4 regions of the Micromonospora sp. NPDC050784 genome follow, and region 1 is predicted to be linked to each of the others. Evidence: riboswitches for the same ligand, from Rfam matches in the RefSeq annotation. Region 1 holds a riboswitch; each other region holds the start of a gene.
What was found. A riboswitch is a leader RNA that binds a small molecule or an ion and turns the genes downstream of it on or off. The one in region 1 is predicted to bind cyclic di-AMP.

Region 1 (5,489 bases):
GTATGAAATCTAAATCACGCATACCTTGACGCATCTTACGGTGCGTGTGACGGTGGAGCGCGAGCCAGCGCCCGCCGCCCGGCCGGCGGAGAGCCGGTTTGACCAGGTCAGATGCGTCGAGACGAGGTGCGGGATGAGTCATACCGGGAACTCCGGCGGTCAGCCGGGTCCGCAGCGGACCACCGACCGGGCGCTCGCCCTCAGCGAGCCGACCCGGGCGTACGCCGAGCTGATCGCCGGCAACCGGCGCTTCGTCGGGGGTGCCCCACGCCACCCCAACCAGGATGCCGAGCACCGGGCCGCCGTGGCCGACGGGCAACACCCGTTCGCGGTGATCGTCGGCTGCTCCGACTCCCGGCTGGCCGCCGAGATCATCTTCGACCGCGGGCTCGGCGACCTGTTCGTGGTCCGCACGGCCGGGCACACCGCCGGCCCCGAGGTGCTCGGCAGCGTCGAGTACGCGGTGACCGTGCTCGGCACTCCGCTGGTGGTGGTGCTCGGTCACGACTCGTGCGGTGCGGTGCAGGCGGCCCGGGAGGCCGCCGCCACCGGTACCGCGCCGAGTGGGCATCTGCGCGCCGTGGTCGACGCCGTGCTGCCCAGCCTGCGTCGGGCCGATGCCGAGGGCGTGGATGACATCGACGGCATCGTCGACATCCACATCGCACAGACCGTCGAGACGTTGCTCGGGCAGTCTTCCGTGCTGGCCGACGAGGTGGCGCGGGGGCGGTGCGCGGTGGTGGGGGTGTCCTACCGGCTGGCCGCCGGGGCGGTGCGTCAGGTGGCCGCCGTGCCGGCTGGCTTCGCGACGCTGGACACCCCGGCCGGATCGTCCGAGTCGACCGACCCGGCCGCGCCTGCCACCGTCTGACGCGACGAGGGCCGCTCCGCGTCACGCGGAACGGCCCTCAACGGTGATCGTGCGGGTCAGAGCAGCGACATGTGGACGTGGTCGGTGTGGTTCGACGGCCCGCTGTACGAACTCCAGCCGGTGGCCGGGAACCAGATCTGCCGGTTCCAGATGACGTAGTAGATGCCGAGCCGGTCGGCGTTACGGATGAGGAACGCGGCGACGTTGTTGCCGTACGTCCGAGTGTCCTCGTTGTGCCACGGGGAGAAGCCGCTCTTCTGCAGCGACCAGTCGCAGGCGCGGCCCTTCGGGTGCTCCCACGGCCCGCCGGGGCGGTAGCAGCCGACGAACCGGTTGAAGCCGGCCCGCTTGACCTCCTTGTACGCGTGCAGCGTGCGCGGCGTGATGCAGCCGGACGTGGTGGGGTCGTTCTCGCTGCACGACTGGGGCTTCCAGTCACCGTCGGCCGTGCGACCCGGGCCGATCTTCGCGACCGGTGAGGTGGCGTCCACCAGGCCGCCGGTGAAGCCCTTTCCACCGACGAGGGAGAGCGCCTTGTCGGCCTCGCTCTTCCGCTTGGCCATCAGGGCGGTCTGCTTCTGCTGCTCCCGGACCTCCGTGTCGAGGGCCAGCTTCGCCTGCTCGGCGCGGGCCTTCACCTCGTTGACCTCGGAGAGCTTCTTCTCGTTGACCATGTTCATCTCGTCGAGCATCCCGGCGCGCCGGACGAACGAGTCGGGAGCTTCGCTCTCCAGCAGCATCGCGACCGCGCCGATCCGGCCGGTCCGGTACGCCTGGGCGGCGATCTGCCCGACCTGCGGAGCCAACGCGTCCAGGTCGGCCTTGGCCCGGTCGACCTCTGCGGCCAACTCGCCCTGCCGCTTCTTTGACTTGTCCAGCTTGGACTTGGCTGCGGAGTAGTCGCGGTTGGCCTGCTCGATGACGTCGTTGAGCAACTTGGGTTCGCCGTCCTCCTCGTGCCCGGACGGTGTGGGGGTCGTCGGGGCGGCGTGGGCCGGGAGGGGCCCGGCGAGCACGGTCAGTGCGGCGATCACGGCCACCACGGGTGTCATCCAGCGGCGTAGGGGTGCCGTCACAATGTTCCCTTCCGTCGACCGCCGACCGGGTTAGCTGACGGGTTCGGGGCGGAAGTGGCCCCTACCGCTGACGCGGATTCACCCCAGGTACCTGGGTCCCCGGCTCGCCGGCTGGCGATTGGGCGGTGGCACCGCAGGCGCCGCTTCGCGCCTTCATCGGTAACCGGCAGCGAGGTTACCCGAGAGTCGACCGGGTGAGCTACGCCTGGATGCCGACCAAAAGCGTCATTTCGCCATAGCGTTGAGTGACCAGTGACGCGGTTCTCAGGGTGGATGCCCGATCTGGTCACGCTGAGGAGTGTCACCATGCCGTATCCGTGCTCCTGTTCGACTCCGGCCACCGGTCGGTGGCCTCGGATGGGGGTGCGGGCCGCGTCCGGTCCGGCTCGTCGGAGCCGGCCTTCCGCGGTGAGCTGAGTGCGGCCAGTGCCTCGGTGCGGTCCGGCTGGGGCCGGGGCGCGGGAGCGTCGGTGGACGGCGTGGCCTCGGTGCGCCCGGCGGCGGTCACCACCGCGGCCAGCCCGGTGGTCAGCGGTACGGCGGCGATCAGACCGAGGGTGGCGACCGCGCTGCGGACGATCTCCTGCGCGAGGAACTCACTGGTGAGGATCTGCCCGATCGGCCGCGAGTCGGCGGTGAGCAGGAGCAGCAGGGGCAGTGACGCGCCCGCGTACGCCAGCACGATGGTGTTGACAGTGGAGGCGATGTGCGCGCGGCCGACCCGGGTGGCCGCCCGGTACAGCTGCAACCGGGTCAGCCCGGGGTTGGCGTTGGCCAGCTCGGTGACGGTGGCCGCCTGGGTGACCGTCACGTCGTCGAGCACCCCGAGCGATCCGATGATGATCCCGGCGAGCAGTAGACCGTGCAGGTCCACGTCGCCCTGGAACATCGACAGGGTGGTGGCGTCTTCGCTGCCGAAGCCGGTGAGGTGGGTCGCGGCCGTGGCGATGGTGGCGAGCACGCCGGTCAGCACCAGGCTGCCCAGGGTGCCGAGCACCGCGACCGAGGTCTGCGCGGTGACCCCGTGCGTCAGATAGAGCACCACGAACATGATCAGGGCCGCGCCGACCACCGCCACCAGCAGTGGCGACCTGCCGGCGCCGATGCCCGGCAACACGAAGGTGAGCAGGATGGCGAAGCTGGCGGCCAGCCCGGCGAGCGCGGCCAGGCCCCGCCACCGACCGAACGCGACGATCGCGGCCGCGAAGACCACCGCCAGCCACACCATCGGGGTGCCGCGTTGGTGCTCGGCGATGTTCCAGTTGCTGGTGGTGGGATCGGTCGGATCGGCCAGCTCGACCAGGATGACCTCGTCACCGACCTCGACCCGGGGCGCGCCAGGCCCGTCGGGCACCGGTGTCCGTACCTGTTGGCCGGCGGCCGGCCCGTCGTCCACCCGGACGTCGACCGTGCCGCACCGCCCGTCGCCGACCCTCGGTGTGCCCTCGGGAACCGACGGCACCGGCGGGCACGGCTCACTCACCACCCGGGTGACCGTGCCCGGGTAGCGCGGCACGTCCGCACCACCATCGGTCTGCGGTGACCCGCCGCGCGGCCAGAGCAGCGCCGCGGCGAGCACGGTGGCGACGAAGAGGGGTACCACCGTCACGACGAGGATCCGTCGCACCCGTGGTGGGGCGGACGGCGCGGGGTGAGTGTGGTCGGCGGCCAAGGCGAGAACTCCCAACGATCCGGTGCGGGGTACGGGTCAGCGTGCCGGGCGGTTCACCGTTTCGGTGGAAACGCTGCGGACGGCGCGGCGGATCGCTGCCTGATCACCACTTGATCACGGACGGTCAGTGCTCGGCCCGGTCGGCCGGGGGCGACGCCACATCGCGGCGGCGCCGGTGCCCGACTGTGCAGCGGCATACGGAGGGCCATCGTGGGAGATGCTAGCCAGCCCAACCGAGGGTCGCAGGTCGTGGCGGAGTGTCGGGCGGCCGAACCGCCCGCGTGGGGGACCCCGGCCCGTCAGCCGCGCTTCATGAGCCGGCCGACCGCCGCCATCATCTCGGTGGCCATCTCGTCGGCCCGACCCTCGGCGGCGCCCTCGTGCATGCAGTGCCGGGCGTGCCCGTCGAGCAGCCCCAGGGCCACCTTGTCGAGGGCGGCCTGGATCGCGGAGATCTGGGTGAGCACGTCGATGCAGTAGCGGTCGTCGTCGACCATCTTCTCGATGCCCCGGACCTGCCCCTCAACGCGGCGGAGCCGCGCGAGCAGCTGGTCCTTGCTGGCGGTGTATCCGCGGATCGGGGTGGGTGCGGTCATGTCGACCAGGATAGCGTACCCCCAGGGGGTATGGTACGGTCGTGTCCGGATGAGATACCCCCACCGGGTACCCGTACCGTAAAGGAGACGCTCCGATGGTCAACACGACGTATCAGGTGCAGGGCATGACCTGTGGGCACTGCGTCAGCGCGGTCAGCGCCGAGGTCAGCGCCATCGCGGGCGTGCGTGACGTCCAGGTCGACCTCGCCGCCGGCCGGGTCACCGTCAGCAGCGACCAGCCGCTGGACACCGCGGTTGTCCGGGCCGCCGTCGACGAGGCCGGCTACGACCTCGTCGACGCGTGATCGGCGGGCCGGCGTGCGTACGGTGACGAGACTGGCCGGGTTCGCCGTCGGCCTGGCGGCGGTCTTCGGCGCGACCTACGGGGTCGGCCGGGTCGTCGACCGCACCCCGGTGGTCGAGGGCCGGCACGACGGCGCCGCCGCCCATGCGACTGGCGAGCACCACGAGACTGCCGCCCGGCTTCCCGGCGGCCTGCTCGTCTCCGACCGGGGCTACACCCTCGAACGGGTCGACTCCCCGGCCGACGAGTTCGCCTTCCGGATCGCCGGCCCGGACGGCCGCCCGGTCACCCGGTACGAGGTGGCGCACGACAAGCTGATGCACCTGATCGTCGCCCGGCGGGACCTCTCCGGCTTCCGCCACGTCCACCCCGAGCTCGCCCCGGACGGCACCTGGCGGGTCGACACCCCGCTGGCCGGCCCCGGGCAGTGGCGGGCGTTCGCCGACTTCACCCCGACCGGAGGCGAGCCGCTGACCCTCGGCGTGGACGTGACCGTTCCCGGTGAGCTGACCGAACGGCCGTTGCCCGCCCCGGCGACCAGCACCACCGTCGACGACTACACGGTCACCCTGACCGGAGCGCCGCAGCCCGGCCGCACGTCGTCGCTGACCCTGACCGTCAGCCGCAACGGGCGACCGGTCACCGACCTGGAGCCCTACCTGGGCGCGTACGGGCACCTGGTGGCGCTGCGCCGGGGTGATCTGGCGTACCTGCACGTGCACCCGGACGGCATGCCCGGCGATGGGCGCACCCGGCCCGGTCCGGCCGTCACCTTCCTCGCCGAGGTGCCCTCGGCGGGCAGCTACCGGCTCTACCTCGACTTCCAACACGGCGGGCGGGTGCACACCGCCGAGTTCACGGTGGTCGCCGGCGCCGCACCGACCGGAACAGCCCCCACCCCGAGCGGACCCGCGCCGACCGGCGGGGCCGACCACGGCACCCCCGGGCACGGACACAACTGACGGGACCA
Region 2 (5,489 bases), on a different contig from region 1:
GACACGCCCGTGGTCGGTGCGCCCGGGTCGGCGCGACGGTAGCGTGGGGACGTGCTTCCGGTTGCGTTCACCTGTCCGCTGTGGTGGGTGGCGCGCTGGGCGACGCGGGTGCTGACCAGCCTCGCCGTCGTCGCGGCCCTGGCGCTCGGCGCAGGCCCGGCCACGGCCGCCGCGTCGACGCCCAGCCCGGTGCCAACGCCGAGCGCGGTGCCGGCCTCCGTCGCTGCCGTGCCGCCAGCCGCCTCCTATCGGCACGCCGGGGCGCACGGTGCGGCGCGCCCGGCTGCGGCGATACCGCCGGAGGCCGCCGAGGAGTCGGTGCCGGCCTGGTCGGTCGACACGCCGGTGGCGCTCCCCGGCGATCAGGGCACCGTCACGGCCGGCCCGCTGCCGGTCCGCGTGGCCGGGTCTGACCGGCTGCCCCTCGTCGACGGTGCGAGCGGTCGGGCCTCCCGGGCCCCACCCGGGCGCTGAGCCACCGGGACGACCGTCCCGTCTCCGCGCCCTGTCGACCCACCCGCTTCCCACCCCGCCGGCCCGTGGCCCACCGTGGCCCGCTGCCGGCGCGGCTCCCATCGCACTGCTCTCTCCCCGAGGTGCCGACCATGGAGACCGTCGTCTTCTACCAGTTCGTGACCGAGGTGCCGCGGGCCGCCGCCATCTGGTCGACGCTGTTCCTGCTGACCCTGGGCCTGCTCACCGTGCTGGCCGCCCGCCCGGAACAGGACCGGCCCACGGACGATCCGCCCCCGGCCGCGCCCACCGCCCGGGAGTTGGCCGCCGCCGAGGCCGTCGACAGTCGCCGCTACGCCGAGGAGGTGGCCGTCGCCGCGGCCGGCGCGGCCACCACCGCCCGGCGGCGACGTGCCGCCTGGCTGGCCGCTCAGGATCAGCTGGAGCGGGCCTGGATCGGGTACGACGAGGCGGACACCGTCGCGCGTCGTTTCGCGGGCGCCGGGGCGCTGCCCACCCCGCAGACCCCGCACACCCCCGCCGAGTACGCCGCCCGGGAACGCTATCTGCACCGCGCGGCGATGGCGGCGTACTGGCGGGGCGACCTGAGCATGGCGCAGCTCGGCGACGTGTTCGGGCACCGGCGTGGCTGGGATCCCCGGCGGCACCCGGTCGAGCAGGAGGTGCTGGTCAGCCGGGTGGTCCGGGATGCGCGGCTGGCCGACTACCGGGTGGCCGCCGACCGTGAGCGGGCCGCCTGGCGCGACGCGGAGTTGGCCGCCGAGTCGGCTCGTACCCTCGCCGAGGAGGCGTACACGGCGGCAGCCCGGCTGCGCCCGACCCCGGTGCCCGCTCGCCGGACGGTGGCCGGGGCGATGCGTCCCGCCGTCGTGGCACGGTGGCGCCCGGCCCGGGCGGGTTGAGCCCGATCCGTGATGTGAGGCCGGTCACGCAATAGCGAAATCGGACGGTCGGCGCGATCGACGGCATTGTTCCCGCGATTATGGCCGCGTTCTTCGCGGCCTGTCCGGTTGTCGCCCGCAGGCGTCGCCGTAACCGGTTGTCCCATCGAGTCACATCATCGGCAATACGCGCAGAAATTGTCGCGCCAATTGGGGTTTACGCAGGTGAACCTGGCTTGGCAGGGCGTGGAGCGACCAGTAGTGTCGTCCCGTCCGGTGCGGTAACCGATCGCAAGACGCGACGCCGCATCGACCCGCTCAATCGTGATCAACGAACCGGGGACCCATCAGTAAGTCCGGGGTGAATCCGCGAGCCACGGCCCGCGGTAGGGCGATCTTCCCGCCCGAATCCGTCAGCTAACCCGGTAGGCGGTGTCGGAAGGAGTCCCATCCTCGTGCAGCACCTTTCCACCCCTCGGTTGTTCCCTCGCCTCCACGGCGCGGCGGTGCCCCCGCTCACTCGTCCAGTGACGGTGAGCTGACCCCCCGGGTCATCGCCTTCCCCGCCCGGCCACGCCGGGCGTTCCCCTGAGCGGTTCACCATCCGCGGACCACGGTCCGTGCGTTGGCGCCTGCCCGGATACCGGTCCGGCCCCGGTGTGCCGCTCTCCCCCCGATCCGTGGAGGACCCCGTGAAGCACACCCTGCAGCGTCAGCTCCGCCGCCTCGCCACCGAGCGTCCGTACCAGATCGTCGCCGCCTCCGCCGCGGCCCTCGCGATCGCCACCACCACCGGCGCCCTGCTCACCACTGCCGACGACGCCCCGGCCGGCCAGCGCACCGCGACCACTGTCGCCGAGATGCGCAGCGACGTCGCCGCCTCCCGCGGCGAGGCTCGGGACGCGTCCCCCTCGGCCAGCGCCGCGCCGACCACGGCCGCCCCGGCCACCAGCGCCCCCGCCGCCAAGGCCAGCAGCAACCCGGACCTGACCCGGAAGCCGGAGCGCCCGAAGCCCCCGGCGACCAAGGTGCTCGACTACGACTACGAGGCGCAGAACACCTACTACAACTGCGGCCCGGCGGCCACCCGGAACGCGCTCAGCGCCGCCGGCATCGACCGCACCCAGGAGGAGCTCGGCGCCGAGCTGGGCACCACCGAGATGGGCACGAACTCGGCCGAGGACACCACCCGGGTGCTCAACGCCGAGGTGAAGGGCTCCCCGTACCGGACCCGGATGTTCCCCGGCGCGCCCAGCCCGGCGCAGATGGACCGCCTCCAGGCCGACGTGGTGAACGCCATCACCGACGGCCGGGGTGTGGTGGCCAACGTCGTCGGGGACGCCACCGACACCGACGGCGGCTGGCACTCCTACGGCGGCGGGCACTACATCGCCGTCGTGGGCTACAAGGACAACGGTCGTACCGTACGGATCGCCGACTCGGCGAACCCGGCCGACCCGTCGTACTGGATCACCACCATCGACCTGGCCAACTGGATCACCAGCCGGGGCTACTCCGCCTGACCCGGGCACCCTGACCGCCGCGGGCGCCGTCTCCCACAAGGGGCCGGCGCCCGCGGCGTTTGTCCGCGCGGTCCGTCGTACGCCGTCATCGACGGCTCTCGTACCGGGCCGTGAACCGTGGGAGACTGCGGCCGTGGTGGAGACATCGGGTGGTCACGCCGGCCGTAGGCCGGTCCTGCTGCTGCTGCACGGCATGGGGGCGACCGGGGACGTGTGGTTGCCCTGGGCGCCGTACCTTGAGCAGCATTGGCCCGGGCGGTGGCTGGCACCGGACCTCGCCGGCCACGGCTGGGCGCCGCCGCTGCCGTCGTACTCCTTCGCGGGTTTCGCCCAGCGGATCGCGCAGGCCCTCGCCCCCGACGACCGGTTGGTCGTGCTCGGGCACTCACTGGGTGGGGTGGTTGGCCTGGCGCTGGCCGCCCGCGACGCCGGGACGCCTGTGGACGCGGTGGTCGGGCTGGGCATCAAGGCGCTCTGGTCACCCGCGGAGCTGACCCGCGCCGCCGAGGTCGCCGCCCGCCCGGTGAGCTGGTTCGCCAGCCGCACCGAGGCGGCACGCCGCTACCTGCGCGTCGCCGGACTGGTCGGCCTGGTCCCGCCGGACCACCCGGTGGTGGACGCCGGGCTGCGTCAGGTCGACGGCCGGTGGCGCCTCGCCATGGACCCGGCCGCCTTCGCCGTCGGCGAGCCCGACCTGGCCGCGCTGCTGGCGGCGACCGACGTTCCGGTGGTGCTGGCGCGCGGCGAGAACGACCCGATGGTCACCGACGAACAGCTCAAGGAGTACGGGGTGCCGGTGGCCACGCTGCCCGGTCTCGGGCACAACGCGCACGTGGAGGACCCGGCGGCGGTGTTGGCGCTGCTCGACCCGTACCGCTGAGCGGGGCTACGCCGGTGTGGACGCGGTCAGGGTCTCGGCCGGTGCCAGCTCCCGGCGGGCGGCGGTCAGGAACGCCTCGGCGTACGACTCGGCCGGGAAGTCACCCAGGTAGCGGCGGCGGGTGGCCCAGCGGGCCTCGGCCAGCGGGTCGGTGTCCAGCAGCGCGGTCAGCACCTCGTCCACGTTGGACATGTCCCGGCGCAGCACGTAACCCGACCCGGCCAGCGGGAACCGCTCCACGAACCGGTCGCCCTCGTCGCCCATGTCGGTGACCGCGTACGGCTTTCCGGAGTAGAGGAAGTCGGAGATCACGCCGGACACGTCGGAGACCAGCGCGTCGGCGGAGTTGACGCACTCGGTCAGGCTCAGCTCCCGAGCCGCCGCGCCGACCACGTGCGGACGGCCGGTGCGGGCCCGATCGGCGACGAGCAACTCGGTCAGGCGGCCCAACTGGCGGGCCGATGCCGGGTTCTGCGTGGTGTACGGGTGGGCCCGCAGGATCACCGTCGCGCCGCGCTCCAGCAGTCGGCGCAGCAGCCCTTCGGCCACCGGCAGCGAGCAGTAGTTGGCGTCGGCGTGGTGCCCGGTCCAGGTCGGGGTGTACAGCACCGTCGGGTGCGCCAACCCTCGCGCGGGCTCCGGGCGTACCTCGATCGACTCGACCTGTGGGCGACCCACCACCACGAACTTGTCCGCCGGGATCTGCACCCCGGCGCGGGCGTACCTGTCGATCGCCGCCTGCCCGGCCACGAAGATCCGGTCGAAGATCCCCGAAACCGGGTTGGCGCTCGGCGCCTTGTCGCTGTCGCCGTGGTGCAGCTGAATGTGGGTGAGCTGGGTGAAGCGGACGCAGTGGCTGTTCTTCGCCCCGTGGTTGACGTAGAACGCCGCTCGCAGGCTCGGCACCAACGCCTCGTCCATCGCCCCCAGGGTGGGGCAGTAGACCACCGGCGCGTCGGTGGCCGCCGCGATCGGGGCCAGGAACTCCGGCTCGCGCAGCACGACCAGGAACGGCCGGCCGATCCGTTCCAGGTACGGCAGCCACATGGTGACCTGGTATTCCGAGCCGGGGGGCGCGGAGAAGTAGAGCAGGAACTCCGGCTGGTGCCGGCGCAGCGCGGCGGCCACCGCCCCGCCACCGGCCCGTGGCCGGAACCGCCGCCGGGCCAGGTCCAGTGCGACCGCACCGGCGCCCGCGCCGACCAGCAGGCTGGCGGCCAGCGCCACACCGGCCGGCAGGGCGAGAGCGGCGGCGAGCGCCAGCGCGGCGAGCAGCCCGAGCAGGGCCGTGCCGAGCTGGCCGGCGATCAGCGGCGTCCAGGCGCGTACCGGCAGGTTGGCCGCCCGGATCTCCAGGCTGCCGGCGGTGCGCAGCGGCCCCACCAGCAGCACCAGCCCCAGCAGGACCAGCCCGGTGGCGACCAGCGCGAGGTTGAGCCCGTCATCCAACCGCCGGGAGTAGCCGACCAGAACCGCGGCGGCGACCAACGCGGTCTCCGCCACCAGGTCGGCGCTGGGCCGGATCCGCTGCTCGGCGGCAGCCGCGGCCAGCGCGGCCACGGCCAGCGCCAGCCCCCAGCCGGTGGCGCCGGTGAGCGCCAGCACGACAAAGGCCAGCACGGCCAACCCGGTGGTCAGGCACCGGGCGGCCAGCTTTCGGACCAGGTCGCCGCGCATGTCGCTCCGTTCGTGGTTCCGTAGGCGTCGGCGTCAGTTCGCGGACGTCGCGCC
Region 3 (5,489 bases), on a different contig from region 1:
CGGGGCGTCGGCCCCACGGCTTGTAGGTGGACAGCACCGTCGCGATGATCATCAGGCTGGTCGACACCGCCGGCGCGATGACGAGGTCGGCGCGATCGCGTGCGGGCAGGGCCGCGCCGACCGCCCCGGCGTGGCGCAGGTTCGGCAGGAGCAGGAACAGCACCAGCCCGACCATCACCGTGGTGAGCACGAGCTTGACCATCACCCAGCGGTGGCGCAGCAGGCCCCACGGGGTGAGCAGCGAGCTGGCGACTCCGATCAGCCAGACCAGGACGCTCAGCGGCGCGAACAGCACCGTGCCGACCAGGGCCGTGACCGGATAGACCACCGCCGGGTCGGCGCCCCGCTGCACCGCGATGCCGAGGGTGAGCAGCACCAGATCGGTGCCGAGCCAGCCGAGCGAGGTGACGAGGTGCAGGGCGAGCAGGGCCTTGCGGGTAGTGGGTCGGATCCGAGGCATACCGCGATGCTGCCCGCCGACGCCGGCCGGGTCGTCCGACGAGCGACGACATCAGGGGTACGCCCGGCGACGTAGCCCGGCCCCGGACGCACGTGATGCCTGTGAGTCATCACGATGACTCACAGGCATCACGACCGTGGGTCAGTAGACCGACAGGTGTACGTGGTTGGTGTGGTCGGTCGACGGGGTGCCGTGCGCCCCGCTGTACGACTTCCACCCGCTGCTGGGCAGCCAGATCTGCTTGTACCAAATCACGTAGAGCACGGCGAGCCGGTCCGCGTTGCGGATGAAGTACGCGGCCAGGTTGTTGCCGTAGGTCTTGTCGCCACCGGTGGCGGCTCCACCGAAGCCGCCCTTCTGTGCCGCGAAATCGCAGGCCCGGCCCTTCGGGTGTTCACCGGAGCCGCTGGGGCGGTGGCACGAGACGTACCGGGTGAAGCCCGCGGCCTTGGCCTGGTTGAGGGCGTGCAGGGTACGTGGGGTGATGCAGCCGCTGGCCGGCGTGGGGTCGTTGACGCTGCACGACTCGGAGGGCCAGGAGCCGTCGGAGTTGCGCGGCGCGGCTGTCGCGTTGGCGCTGGAGGTGCCCCGGTTGGAGCCGGTGTCGGCGGTGGTCTGCGGCTTGGGCGCGGTGGCCACGGTCAGGGCCCGTTCGGCCTGTTCCTTGCGCTTGGCCATCACCGCGACCTGCTTGCGTTGTTCGTTGATCTCGCCGTCCAGGGCGACCCGGGTGCGGTTGGCCTGGTCCTTGCTCTTCAGCAGGTCGCGCAGCACCCTGTCCTCGTTGGCGGCCACCGCGTCGAGCGCGGCGGCCCGGTCCATGAAGCCTTCGGGAGTGTTGCTGTTGAGCAGCGCCGACATCGCGCCGAGCCGGCCGGTGCGGTACGCCACTTCGGCAATCTCGCCGACCTTGCCGCTGCGCTGGTCGATCTCGACCTCGATGGTCTTCAGCTGGGTGGCGAGCTGCCGTTGCCGTTGTACGGAGGTGTCCAGGGCGCGCTTCGCGTCCAGGTAGCCCTTGCTGGCCGCCTCGAGTTGGGCGCGCAACGTCGGGGTGCCGCCCTCCTCGTCGGAGTCGGGTGCGGCGGCCCGCAGGCCGGTCGGGGGAGCGGCCGAGGCGGTGCCGGCCGGAAGCGCGACGCCGAGGGCGAACATCGCGACGATCAGGGCCGCCAGTCGGGCGGCGGGTGGTCGTGCTGGTGCCACTGCGCATGTCCTTCCGTCAGCCGCCGACCGGGTTAGCTGACGGGTTCGGGACGGAAGATCCCTACCGCTGACGCGGATGCACCCCAGAAACATGGTTCCCCGGTTCGCCCAGCTGGGCGATTAGGCGGCGACCACCACCGGCGCCGGGAGGGCGCCGCCTGGTGGAGGCCGGGACCGAGCCTACCGGTGCCGGTGGGGCGGCTGCAGCCATTGTGACGGACGGTGCGTGCGTCAGCACGGAAAATTACCACAAAGTCGAGCAATGCTCCGAAAAGGCCCGTCACCACTCGATGGAGCCACACGCTCCGGAGGCGGCGCCGGGCTCGATCTGCAACGTCGCGTGCTCGATGCGGAAGTCGTCGTGCAGGGCCGTACGCGCCGCGGTGAGCACGGCGCCCACCTCCGCGCCGGGTGCCATGGTCAGGTGCGCGGAGGCCACCTCCATGCCCGAGGTGAGCGTCCAGACGTGCAGGTCGTGCACCTCGACGACACCGGGGACCGCGGCCAGTCGGTCGTGCACGGCGGTCACCTGGAGGTGCTCCGGGGCGGCCTGCACCAGGATGCGGATGGCGGCGCGGGCCAGCCTCCAGGTGCGCGGCAGGATGAACACGCCGATGGCGACCGCGACCAGGGGGTCCGCCCACCACCAGTCGGTGACGCTGATGAGCAGCGCCGCACCGATGACGCCGAGCGAGCCGAGCAGGTCGCCGAGCACCTCCAGGTAGGCGCCCTGGATGTTGATGCTCTCCCGGGCCCCGGCGCGCAGCAGGGCGAAGGCGGCGATGTTCGCGAGCAGGCCGAGCACGGCCACCGCGAGCATCGGACCGGCGATGACCTGGTGCGGGTCGCCGAACCGGCGGATCGCCTCGATCACGACGTAGATCGCGACGCCGGAGAGCAGGACGGCGTTGGCCAGCGCGGCGAGCACCTCGAGCCGGTAGAGGCCGAAGGTGCGCTGCGGGTCGCCGGTGGCCCGGCGGGTCGCCGTGATCGCGGCGAGCGCCATCCCGATGCCGAGCACGTCGGTGAACATGTGCCCGGCGTCGGAGAGCAGGGCGAGCGAGCCGGTGTGCAGGGCGGCCACCGCCTCGACCACCATCAGGGTGGCGAGCAGACCGAATGCCGCCCAGAGGCGACCCCGGTGCTGGTGTGCGGCATTGGCGACGGACCCATGGTGGTGGTCATGACCTGCGCCCACGAGAACCACCTTCCGCCGCTGGTCGGGACCCGGTCAAATGTATGCTCACATCGCTATGTATGCAAGTGTACGGGCAGCGCCTTCCGCCGGCGGCGGTCCGCGCAGGTCAGCCGGTCGGGTCGATCGTGGTGAGCCGCTGGGTGGCCCGGGAGAGCGCCACGTACAGGGTGCGTACCCCGGCGCCCGGATCCGCCCGGATCTCGCTCGGGGCGACCAGCACCACCCCGTCGTACTCCATGCCCTTGGCCTCCAGGCTGGTCACCACCTGCAACCTCGGCGCGCCGAGCGCGCCGAGCCAACCGGCGACCTCGTCCCGGCGGGGGACCGGCGTGATCACCCCGACCGTGCCCTCCACCTCGGCCAGCAGGCCGGCGGCGGCCTCCACGGTCGCGGTCTCCAACCCCGTCGCGGGCACCACCAGCTCGACCGGCTCGACCCCGGTGGAGCGGACGGCGGTCGGCAGCGGCAGGTCCGGGTAGAGCCGACGGATCTCCGCCGCCGCCACCGCGAAGACCTCCGCCGAGTTGCGGTAGTTCGTGGTGAGCGTGAAGTCGTGCCGCTTGCGCCGGCCCAGCGCCTGGTCGCGGGCTCGGGTCAGCTCCTCCGGATCGCCGGTCCACGCGGTCTGCGCGGGGTCGCCCACCACGGTCCAGGAGGCCAGCCGGCCGCGGCGACCGATCATCCGCCACTGCATCGGCGAGACGTCCTGCGCCTCGTCCACCACCACGTGCGCGTACTCCCGGTAGTCCTCCGGGCGCTCGCGGGCCGCCGCGCGGGCGGCCCGCTGCCGCTCGCCGAGGGTGCTCAGCTCGCGGACGCCACCGGCGAGCTGGAACGGGTCGCGTCGCGCCTTGGCCGGCTGCGCGGGCTTGCCGAGCAGCGCGTCCAACTCGTCCAGCAGCGCCACGTCGGCGATGGTCAGCCCGGCCGAGTCCAGGTTCCGGTACGCGGCGTCGAGCAGCCGGATCTCCGCCGAGGAGAGGATTCCCCCGGCGTACCGGCGCAGCCGGTCCGGCTGCGCCAGCCAACCGAGCACGTGCCGGGGGTGCAGCCGAGGCCACCACGCCTTGAGGAACTCCCGGAACTCCGGCCGCTCGGCGATCTCCGCCTCGAAGGCCGGCTGCTCCGGCAGTCGACCGCTGCTCAGCTCGCGGGCCTGCGCCCAGAGCGCGGCGAACACCCCGTCGAAACCGGCCCGGCGCACCTCGTTGCGCCGCGCGCCGCGTTGCAGCGCGCGGTCCCGGATCCGATCCAGCGCGGCCCGGTCCAGCCGCAGCAGGGTGCCCCGGTAGAGCAGCCGTAGCTCACCCGGGCCGCCCGGCACCGCGTCGCGGGCCGCCCGCTCCAGCACCCGGCGCATCCGCAGCGAGCCCTTCACCGCCGCCACCTCGGGCGGGTCGGGGCGGGTGGCGGTCATTCCCGGGAAGAGGGTGCCCAGCGAGTGCAGGGTCGCGGTGTCCTCACCGAGCGACGGCAGCACCGAGCCGATGTACTCGACGAAGACCGACGACGGGCCGACCACCAGGATGCCGCCGCCCGCGTAGCGGCTGCGGTCGGAGTACAACAGGAACGCGGCCCGGTGCAGGGCGACCGCGGTCTTGCCGGTGCCCGGACCGCCCGCGACGATCGTCACCCCGGAACCGGGAGAGCGGATCGCCTCGTCCTGCTCCCGCTGGATGGTCGCCACGATGTCGCGCATGCCCCGGCCGGTGGCCTTGGACAGGGTGGCCAGCAACGCGCCGTCACCGACGACAGTCATCCCCTCCGGGGCGGCGGTCGGGTCCAGCAGGTCGTCCTCGATCCGGGTGACCCGCTCGGCGCGGGACTGGATCGTGCGCCGCCGCACCACGTCCAGCGGCTGTGCCGGGGTGGCCTGGTAGAAGGCGGCGGCGGCCGGCGCGCGCCAGTCGACGACCAGCGTGACGGCGTTCTCGTCGCGGATCCCGAGTCGCCCGACGTGCAGCACCTGGCGGTCGCGCAGGTCCAGCCGGCCGAAGACCAACCCCTCGTGCTCGGCGTCCAGGGTGTGCCGCCGCTGCGCCGCGTGGAAGACCAGCGCGTCGCGCTCGACCAGAGCACCGTGCGTACCCACCCGCGCCATCCGGTAGCCGTCGCGCTCGGCGCGGACGGCCGACTGCCGCAGCTCGGCCAGTCGGGCGTACACCCGGTCGAGGTGTCGTTGCTCGACGGCGATCTCCTGCTCCAGGCCGGTCTGGTCGGTCAACGCACGCTCCTTCAGAGGTCGCCGGCAGGCGGCGGGAACCGCGCGGGCCAACCGAGAAGAGTACGGCCCCGGGCCCGACCCGCCGCGCCCGAGGTGCGCGAACGTGCTCAGGCAGCCGTCTCGGCAGGGGTCGTGGCAGGGTGGGCCGACGGCGGTTCCGCGAGCACCCGCCGCAGCACGCCGGTGAGCGCGGCGTTGACCTCGTCCGGGCGTTCCATCATCAGCATGTGCCCGGCGCCCGGGCAGACGGTCAGCTCGGTGGCCGGCAGAGCGGCCGCGATCGACTCGGCGCACGGCGGCGGGGTCAGCCGGTCCCGGTCGCCGACCAGGGCGGCGGCCGGCAGGTGGGCCAACGCGGCGAGGGTGTCCAGTCGGTGCTGGGTGCCGATCGAGGCGCGGAA
Region 4 (5,489 bases), on a different contig from region 1:
GGTGGCCGGGGTGCCGGTGTCCAGTCGAGGCGCGTGCAGCAGGTCGAAGTAGTGCGTCCAGTCCCAGTACGGGCCCGGATCCCAGTGCATCCCCCGCACGGTCGAGGCGGTGGTGCCGGGCACGTTGTCGTGGCCGATGATGTGCTGGCGGTCCAGTGGGATGCCCAGCCGCAGCGCCAGGTGCCGCACCAGCTTCGCCGAGGTCCGGTACATCGCCTCGGTGTACCAGGTGCCCTGCGCCGCGAAGCCCTCGTGCTCCAGACCGATCGACTTCGCGTTGACGTACCAGTTGCCGGCGTGCCAGCCGACGTCCTTGGTCTTCACGTGCTGGGCGATGTGCCCGTCGACCGAGCGCAGCGAGTAGTGCCAGCTCACGTAGGTCGGATCCTGGACGAGTTGCAGGGTCGTCGCCCAACTCGCCTCGGTGTCGTGGATGACGATGTACTCGATCTTCTGCCGGGCGGGGCGGTCGGAGAGGTCGTGGTTGCCGTAGTCCCCGTCGCCGAACGCCTCGTAGGGCGCCGGGATCCACTCGCAGGAGATGGTGCTGGGGCACTCCACCCCGTCCGGGCGGGCCAGCCGGCGCAGGCCCAGCCGGTCCAACCAGGAACGCTCGGGCCGCACCGCGCTGGCCGGCAGGGTGACCCGCTGGCCGTCGTCGGTCACCCGCGACGCGCCCGCGCCGACGGTGGTGAAGACCTCGTCGGCGAAGGCCGCCGCGGCGTCGGCGCTGTCCGCGCCCGAGTAGCGTGCCACCGCGCCGTACCAGGCCGCCGGGTCGGTGTCCGCGCCCACCGGCGCGCCCAGATCTTTCTGGTACGCGCCCAGCAGCGCGGCCCCACCCCGGATGTTGAGGCCCGCGTCGGTGCGCAGTGCCTCAGGGGTGGCGCCGGTCAGCGAGGCGGCGGCGTCCACGGTCTGCAACGCGGCGGTGGACGGCGCGGGGGCCTCGACCGGCCGGGGCGCGGGCACCCGGGCGGGACGGGAGTCGTCGCCGCGTGGGTCCTCGGCACCGGCGTCGTGGTGACCGCCCCCGGGGAGAGCGGCCACGTGCCGAGCGTCGGTCAGGTGCATCGGGCCGTAGCCGCCACTGGTGCTCGGTGTGCCGGCGTTGGTGTCCCAGCGCGACTCCAGGTAGGAGACGCCGAGCAGCACCACGGTCGGTACGCCGTACTCGGTGGCCGCGGCGGCGTACTGCTGCTGGCGGTTGGTGGTGGGTGCGGCGGCGGCCGGGCCGACGGAGATTGGCACCGTGGTCGCGGCGGCGACCACGGTGGCGGCGAGCAGTGCGCGCCAGCCGGTCGACAGGGTTGGATGGTGCATCGAACCCCCTAGATTCTCTCGGAGTGAGGTCAGGTCACCATCGCGCCGCCCGGGAGGTCACGTCAATACCTTTCCATCTATCGAAGCGCGCGGAAAGAATTCTTCACACACGGTCAGTGGCCTCGTCCAATCGGTACGGAGTGTCACGGCCGCACGGGTTGCGGATCGGTAACAAGCGTCTCTACTCTGGTCATTCGTCGGCCCGACAGCAGCTCCGCCCAGCCCGGGCGGTAACGGACCGACACCGCCGAGTCGTTTCCGAGCGAACCGGGGACCCAGGTCCCTCGGGGTGAATCCGCAACCACTGCGGTAGGGCGCCGACTTCCCGCCCGAACCCGTCAGCTAACCCGGTAGGCGGTCAGGAAGAAGGAGTACGGAACCCCGGTGGCACTCCATGCCCCGCGGCCGTCGTCCGAGCGGTCGGCATCAGCCGGCCCGGCGTCGATCGTGCCGCGCCCACGCTGGTCCCGCTTCACCACCGCACTCGCCGCGCTGGCCGGCATCGCCGTCGTCCTGACCGGCAGTGCCACGGCGGCCCACGCCGACCCGTCCGTCGCCGAGATCGAGCGCCAGATCGACGCCGACTGGAACAAACTCGAACCGATCATCGAACGGCACAACGCCACCCGCACCGACCTCGCTGCGAAGCGCAAGCAGGCCGACGCGCTCGCCGCCCGGATCACTCCGTTGGAGCGCCAGGTCGACGCCGCGATGGACAAGGTAAGCGCCCTGGCCGTACGCGCCTACAAGGGCGAGAACGTCTCGACCGTCAACGCGGTGCTGGGCAGCCGGTCGCCCAGCGAGGTGGTCGGCCAGCTGGAGATGCTCGACCGCTTCGCGCACAACCAGCAGAAGGACGTACGCCAGGTGGCCGACCTGCGCGACCAGCTGGCCGCGCAGAAGGCGCCGCTGGACGAGATGGTGGCCCAGCTGACCCGCACCGAAGCTCAGCTGGCGGCGAAGAAGAAGCAGATCAACGAGGAGATCGACCGCCTGCAGAAGCTGCGCCTCAAGGTGTACGGCAACGGCGGCGGCGGTCCGCTGCGCCCGGCGCCCTGCCCGGGCAGCTACCCCGGTGGCGCCGCGGGCACCGCGGTCAAGTTCGCATGCGCGCAGATCGGCAAGCCCTACGTCTGGGGTGCCGAGGGTCCGAACTCGTACGACTGCTCCGGGCTCATGCTGGCCGCCTGGGCGAAGGCCGGCGTGTCGCTGCCGCACAACGCCGCCGCGCAGAGCCGCGTCACGAAGAACGTCAGCAGGGGCGACCTGCGCCCCGGCGACCTGGTCTTCTACTACAGCGACATCCACCACGTCGGCATGTACGTCGGCGACGGCTGGGTGGTGCACGCCTCGCAGGCCGGTCAACCGGTCAAGATGAAGAAGGTCGACGACGGCCCGATCCACAGCTACGGCCGCCCAGGCTGACCCCGGGTGACCGGAGGGCCCGTCGCGATTCGTCGCGGCGGGCCCTCGTCGTCCTGGTTCTAGCGGATCGGCCTCAGCGGGTGGGCCAGGTGCGCCAGTGCTGCCAGGCGCGGCTGGGCGTCGGCCCCCGCTGGCCCTGGTAGCGCGAGCCGTAGACCACCGAGCCGTACGGGTGCTCGGCCGGCGACGAGAGCCGGAAGATGCAGAGCTGCCCGATCTTCATGCCCGGCCACAGGGTGATCGGCAGGTTCGCCACGTTCGAGAGTTCCAGCGTCACATGACCGGAGAAGCCCGGGTCGATGAAACCGGCGGTGGAGTGCGTGAGCAGCCCGAGCCGGCCCAGGGAGCTCTTGCCCTCCAGGCGGCCAGCGAGCTGGTCGCCCAGCGAGATGACCTCCAGCGTCGAGGCGAGCACGAACTCCCCCGGGTGCAGCACGAACGGCTCGCCGTCGGGGACCTCGACCACCGACGTCAGGTCGTCCTGCTGCATGGCGGGGTCGATGTGGGTGTAGAGGTGGTTGTTGAAGACCCGGAACAGCCGGTCGAGTCGGACGTCGATGCTGGACGGTTGGACCAGGGTGGGCTCGAACGGCTCCAGGCCCAGCGTGCCGGCCTTGATCTCGGAGACCAGGTCGCGGTCGGAGAGCAGCATCGGACCACCATAGCCGCGCTGCCAAAAGTGGCCGGATTCGGTGCCGGTGACCAGCGCGTCGAGGTCGCTGCTCGTACATTTGTTCGATAGAATGCCCACATGGCTTCCTGGTCCGAATTCGCCGCCGACGAGCCCCGACTCGCCGACGGGATCCGCGTTCTCCTCCAGCAGTACGGGCCGGGCTTCGGCTATCTGGCCACGGTCCGTGCCGACGGCGGGCCCCGCGTCCATCCGGTCTCCCCGGTCATCAGCGCCGAGGGGCTGTTCTGCTTCATCATCGACTCGCCCAAGCGCCGCGACCTCGAACGTGACGGCCGTTACGCGCTGCACTCGTTCCCCGCCGAGGAGAGCGACGACGAGGCGTACGTGGCGGGGCGCGCCCGTCCGGTGACCGATCCGGTCCGGGTGGCGCAGTTGGCGCAGAGCGCCCGGGCCGAGCCGCAGGTCGACTGGCGGCTCTTCGAGTTCACCGTCGACGTGGCCATGCTCACCCGCCGCGAGCAGCACATCGCGGGCATTCCGGGCCTCGCGCCGGGTCGGCCGGCCGTCCGGGTCTGGCTCGACCCAAACGCCCCGCCGGCGGGGGCCGTGCCCCTCGCCGTCCCGCAGGCGCGCCCGACCCGCCTCAGCCGTGACGTCCAGTGCACGGCGGCCTGACCACGACCGGAAGATCATCGGTGCCGGCCCCGTCGTGACGGGGCCGGCACCGGCCGTACGCCTCAGCTCACGGCCCGCCGGCCGCGGTGATCAACTCGGTTTCAGTGATGTCGCGGGGTCCCGGCGCCTCGGATGCCCCGACTTCCAGGAAGCCGAGTGGATCAACCCGGGCCGACTCGGCCGGAGCGGTACGCGGACACCTGCGGCCGGCGGGGGTACCTGGGTGCAGAGGCCCGGCGACTCGGGTACAGTGGTGCCGCTTGCGGGTGTAGTTCAATGGCAGAACATCAGCTTCCCAAGCTGACAGTGCGGGTTCGATTCCCGTCACCCGCTCCAATACGAAGGCCCTGGCCAGGACATGAGTCCCGGTCAGGGCCTTCGATCTTTCACGGTCAAAGGATCAACCGCCGCGCGCCGTGCCACCAGCCGCTGCTGCGCCAGGTTGTCAGGCCCCCTCGAAACCTCGGTACGTTCCGGACTCGTCGGCCGCGTCGGCGAACTCGGCGAAGTCCATGTTGGCGATGGTGAGGTTGGCCGAGACGTCCGCGTACCAGCGGGGCGGCACGCGGAAGGTGCGACCGGGCTCACGGCTCAGGTCGACGGCGAGTAGCGGACGTTCGACGTCGGTCATCGTGGTCGCGTCGGCAACGAACAGGTAGGGGAGCCAGTCCGCATCACTGACGGGGGCGTTCGCGTTGATCAACTGCTCGACGGTCGCCTTGCGGTAGGTGACGTCGTCGACGAAGGTCGCGCTGTAGTAGGACTCCCACCGGCGAAACTCTTCTTTGACGGCCTCCCAGGCGCTGTCGTCGGTGAAGTCGGTCCGGACCACGAGCGATGCGAGGTCGTCGGGCTGCGGCAGCGGGGGGCACGACAAAGATCCTCCACCTCGCGATGCTCTATCGATAGTCGGCGAAGATTCGGCGTTCCACGCCGTCGACGGTGACCGGGCCGCCGTGGGGAAGGATCCACTGCGGTCTGGTGTGGCCGAACGGGACGCCGACGCAGACCACTGCCTCCGGGTTGTAGCGGGTCACCATGTCGACGACCGTGTCGCGTTGCTGCTCGCGTAGCCGTGCCCGATCCGCCGCCGCGGGTCGGCGGGTGTGGTCGGAGACCGGCGGACGGGCGACCAGGACCGCGTCGACGGCGCTGAGGAGACCACGTTCACCCAGTGATCGGACGATCCAGCCGACCTCGCGCGCGGGGAGAAGCTCCTCGGACGTCTCGATGAGCAGCACACCACCCCGCAGCACCTCCGGGGGGAACGGGAAGCGTCCCGCCGTCAGGATCCACTGGATGACCTCCAGGCAGCCACCCCAGGCGGGGCCGGTGACTGTGCGGGGCGGCCCGTACCAGCTCCATGGCTCCGTCGGCTCGCGCTCTCCGAAGGACTTCAACGCCTGCGGGTCTGCCCAGTCGATCCCGACAT

Region 2: it holds a riboswitch for cyclic di-AMP, as region 1 does, so the genes downstream of both, ACIBD9_RS25855 (C39 family peptidase) here and ACIBD9_RS02650 (coiled-coil domain-containing protein) in region 1, are expected to answer to the same signal.
Region 3: it holds a riboswitch for cyclic di-AMP, as region 1 does, so the genes downstream of both, ACIBD9_RS10440 (coiled-coil domain-containing protein) here and ACIBD9_RS02650 (coiled-coil domain-containing protein) in region 1, are expected to answer to the same signal.
Region 4: it holds a riboswitch for cyclic di-AMP, as region 1 does, so the genes downstream of both, ACIBD9_RS31270 (NlpC/P60 family protein) here and ACIBD9_RS02650 (coiled-coil domain-containing protein) in region 1, are expected to answer to the same signal.

Annotation. Positions count from the first base shown of each region.
Region 1 is NZ_JBITGG010000002.1:44,995-50,483, reverse strand. It holds gene ACIBD9_RS02655 (carbonic anhydrase) at 134-871, shown strand; gene ACIBD9_RS02650 (coiled-coil domain-containing protein) at 928-1,947, opposite strand; cyclic di-AMP (ydaO/yuaA leader) riboswitch at 1,952-2,082, opposite strand; gene ACIBD9_RS02645 (YibE/F family protein) at 2,249-3,619, opposite strand; gene ACIBD9_RS02640 (metal-sensitive transcriptional regulator) at 3,919-4,215, opposite strand; gene ACIBD9_RS02635 (heavy-metal-associated domain-containing protein) at 4,311-4,520, shown strand; gene ACIBD9_RS02630 (hypothetical protein) at 4,534-5,481, shown strand.
Region 2 is NZ_JBITGG010000022.1:8,560-14,048, reverse strand. It holds gene ACIBD9_RS25865 (hypothetical protein) at 52-474, shown strand; gene ACIBD9_RS25860 (hypothetical protein) at 606-1,376, shown strand; cyclic di-AMP (ydaO/yuaA leader) riboswitch at 1,661-1,802, shown strand; gene ACIBD9_RS25855 (C39 family peptidase) at 2,036-2,878, shown strand; gene ACIBD9_RS25850 (alpha/beta fold hydrolase) at 3,012-3,758, shown strand; gene ACIBD9_RS25845 (CDP-glycerol glycerophosphotransferase family protein) at 3,765-5,435, opposite strand; gene ACIBD9_RS25840 (D-ribitol-5-phosphate cytidylyltransferase) at 5,469-5,489, opposite strand, start outside.
Region 3 is NZ_JBITGG010000006.1:131,685-137,173, forward strand. It holds gene ACIBD9_RS10435 (hypothetical protein) at 1-460, opposite strand, end outside; gene ACIBD9_RS10440 (coiled-coil domain-containing protein) at 602-1,666, opposite strand; cyclic di-AMP (ydaO/yuaA leader) riboswitch at 1,672-1,803, opposite strand; gene ACIBD9_RS10445 (cation diffusion facilitator family transporter) at 1,947-2,864, opposite strand; gene ACIBD9_RS10450 (HelD family protein) at 2,971-5,088, opposite strand; gene ACIBD9_RS10455 (alpha/beta fold hydrolase) at 5,196-5,489, opposite strand, start outside.
Region 4 is NZ_JBITGG010000035.1:4,391-9,879, forward strand. It holds gene ACIBD9_RS31265 (N-acetylmuramoyl-L-alanine amidase) at 1-1,323, opposite strand, end outside; cyclic di-AMP (ydaO/yuaA leader) riboswitch at 1,559-1,694, shown strand; gene ACIBD9_RS31270 (NlpC/P60 family protein) at 1,708-2,748, shown strand; gene dcd (dCTP deaminase) at 2,822-3,400, opposite strand; gene ACIBD9_RS31280 (pyridoxamine 5'-phosphate oxidase family protein) at 3,500-4,057, shown strand; tRNA gene ACIBD9_RS31285 (tRNA-Gly) at 4,320-4,393, shown strand; gene ACIBD9_RS31290 (DUF6924 domain-containing protein) at 4,503-4,934, opposite strand; gene ACIBD9_RS31295 (LD-carboxypeptidase) at 4,957-5,489, opposite strand, start outside.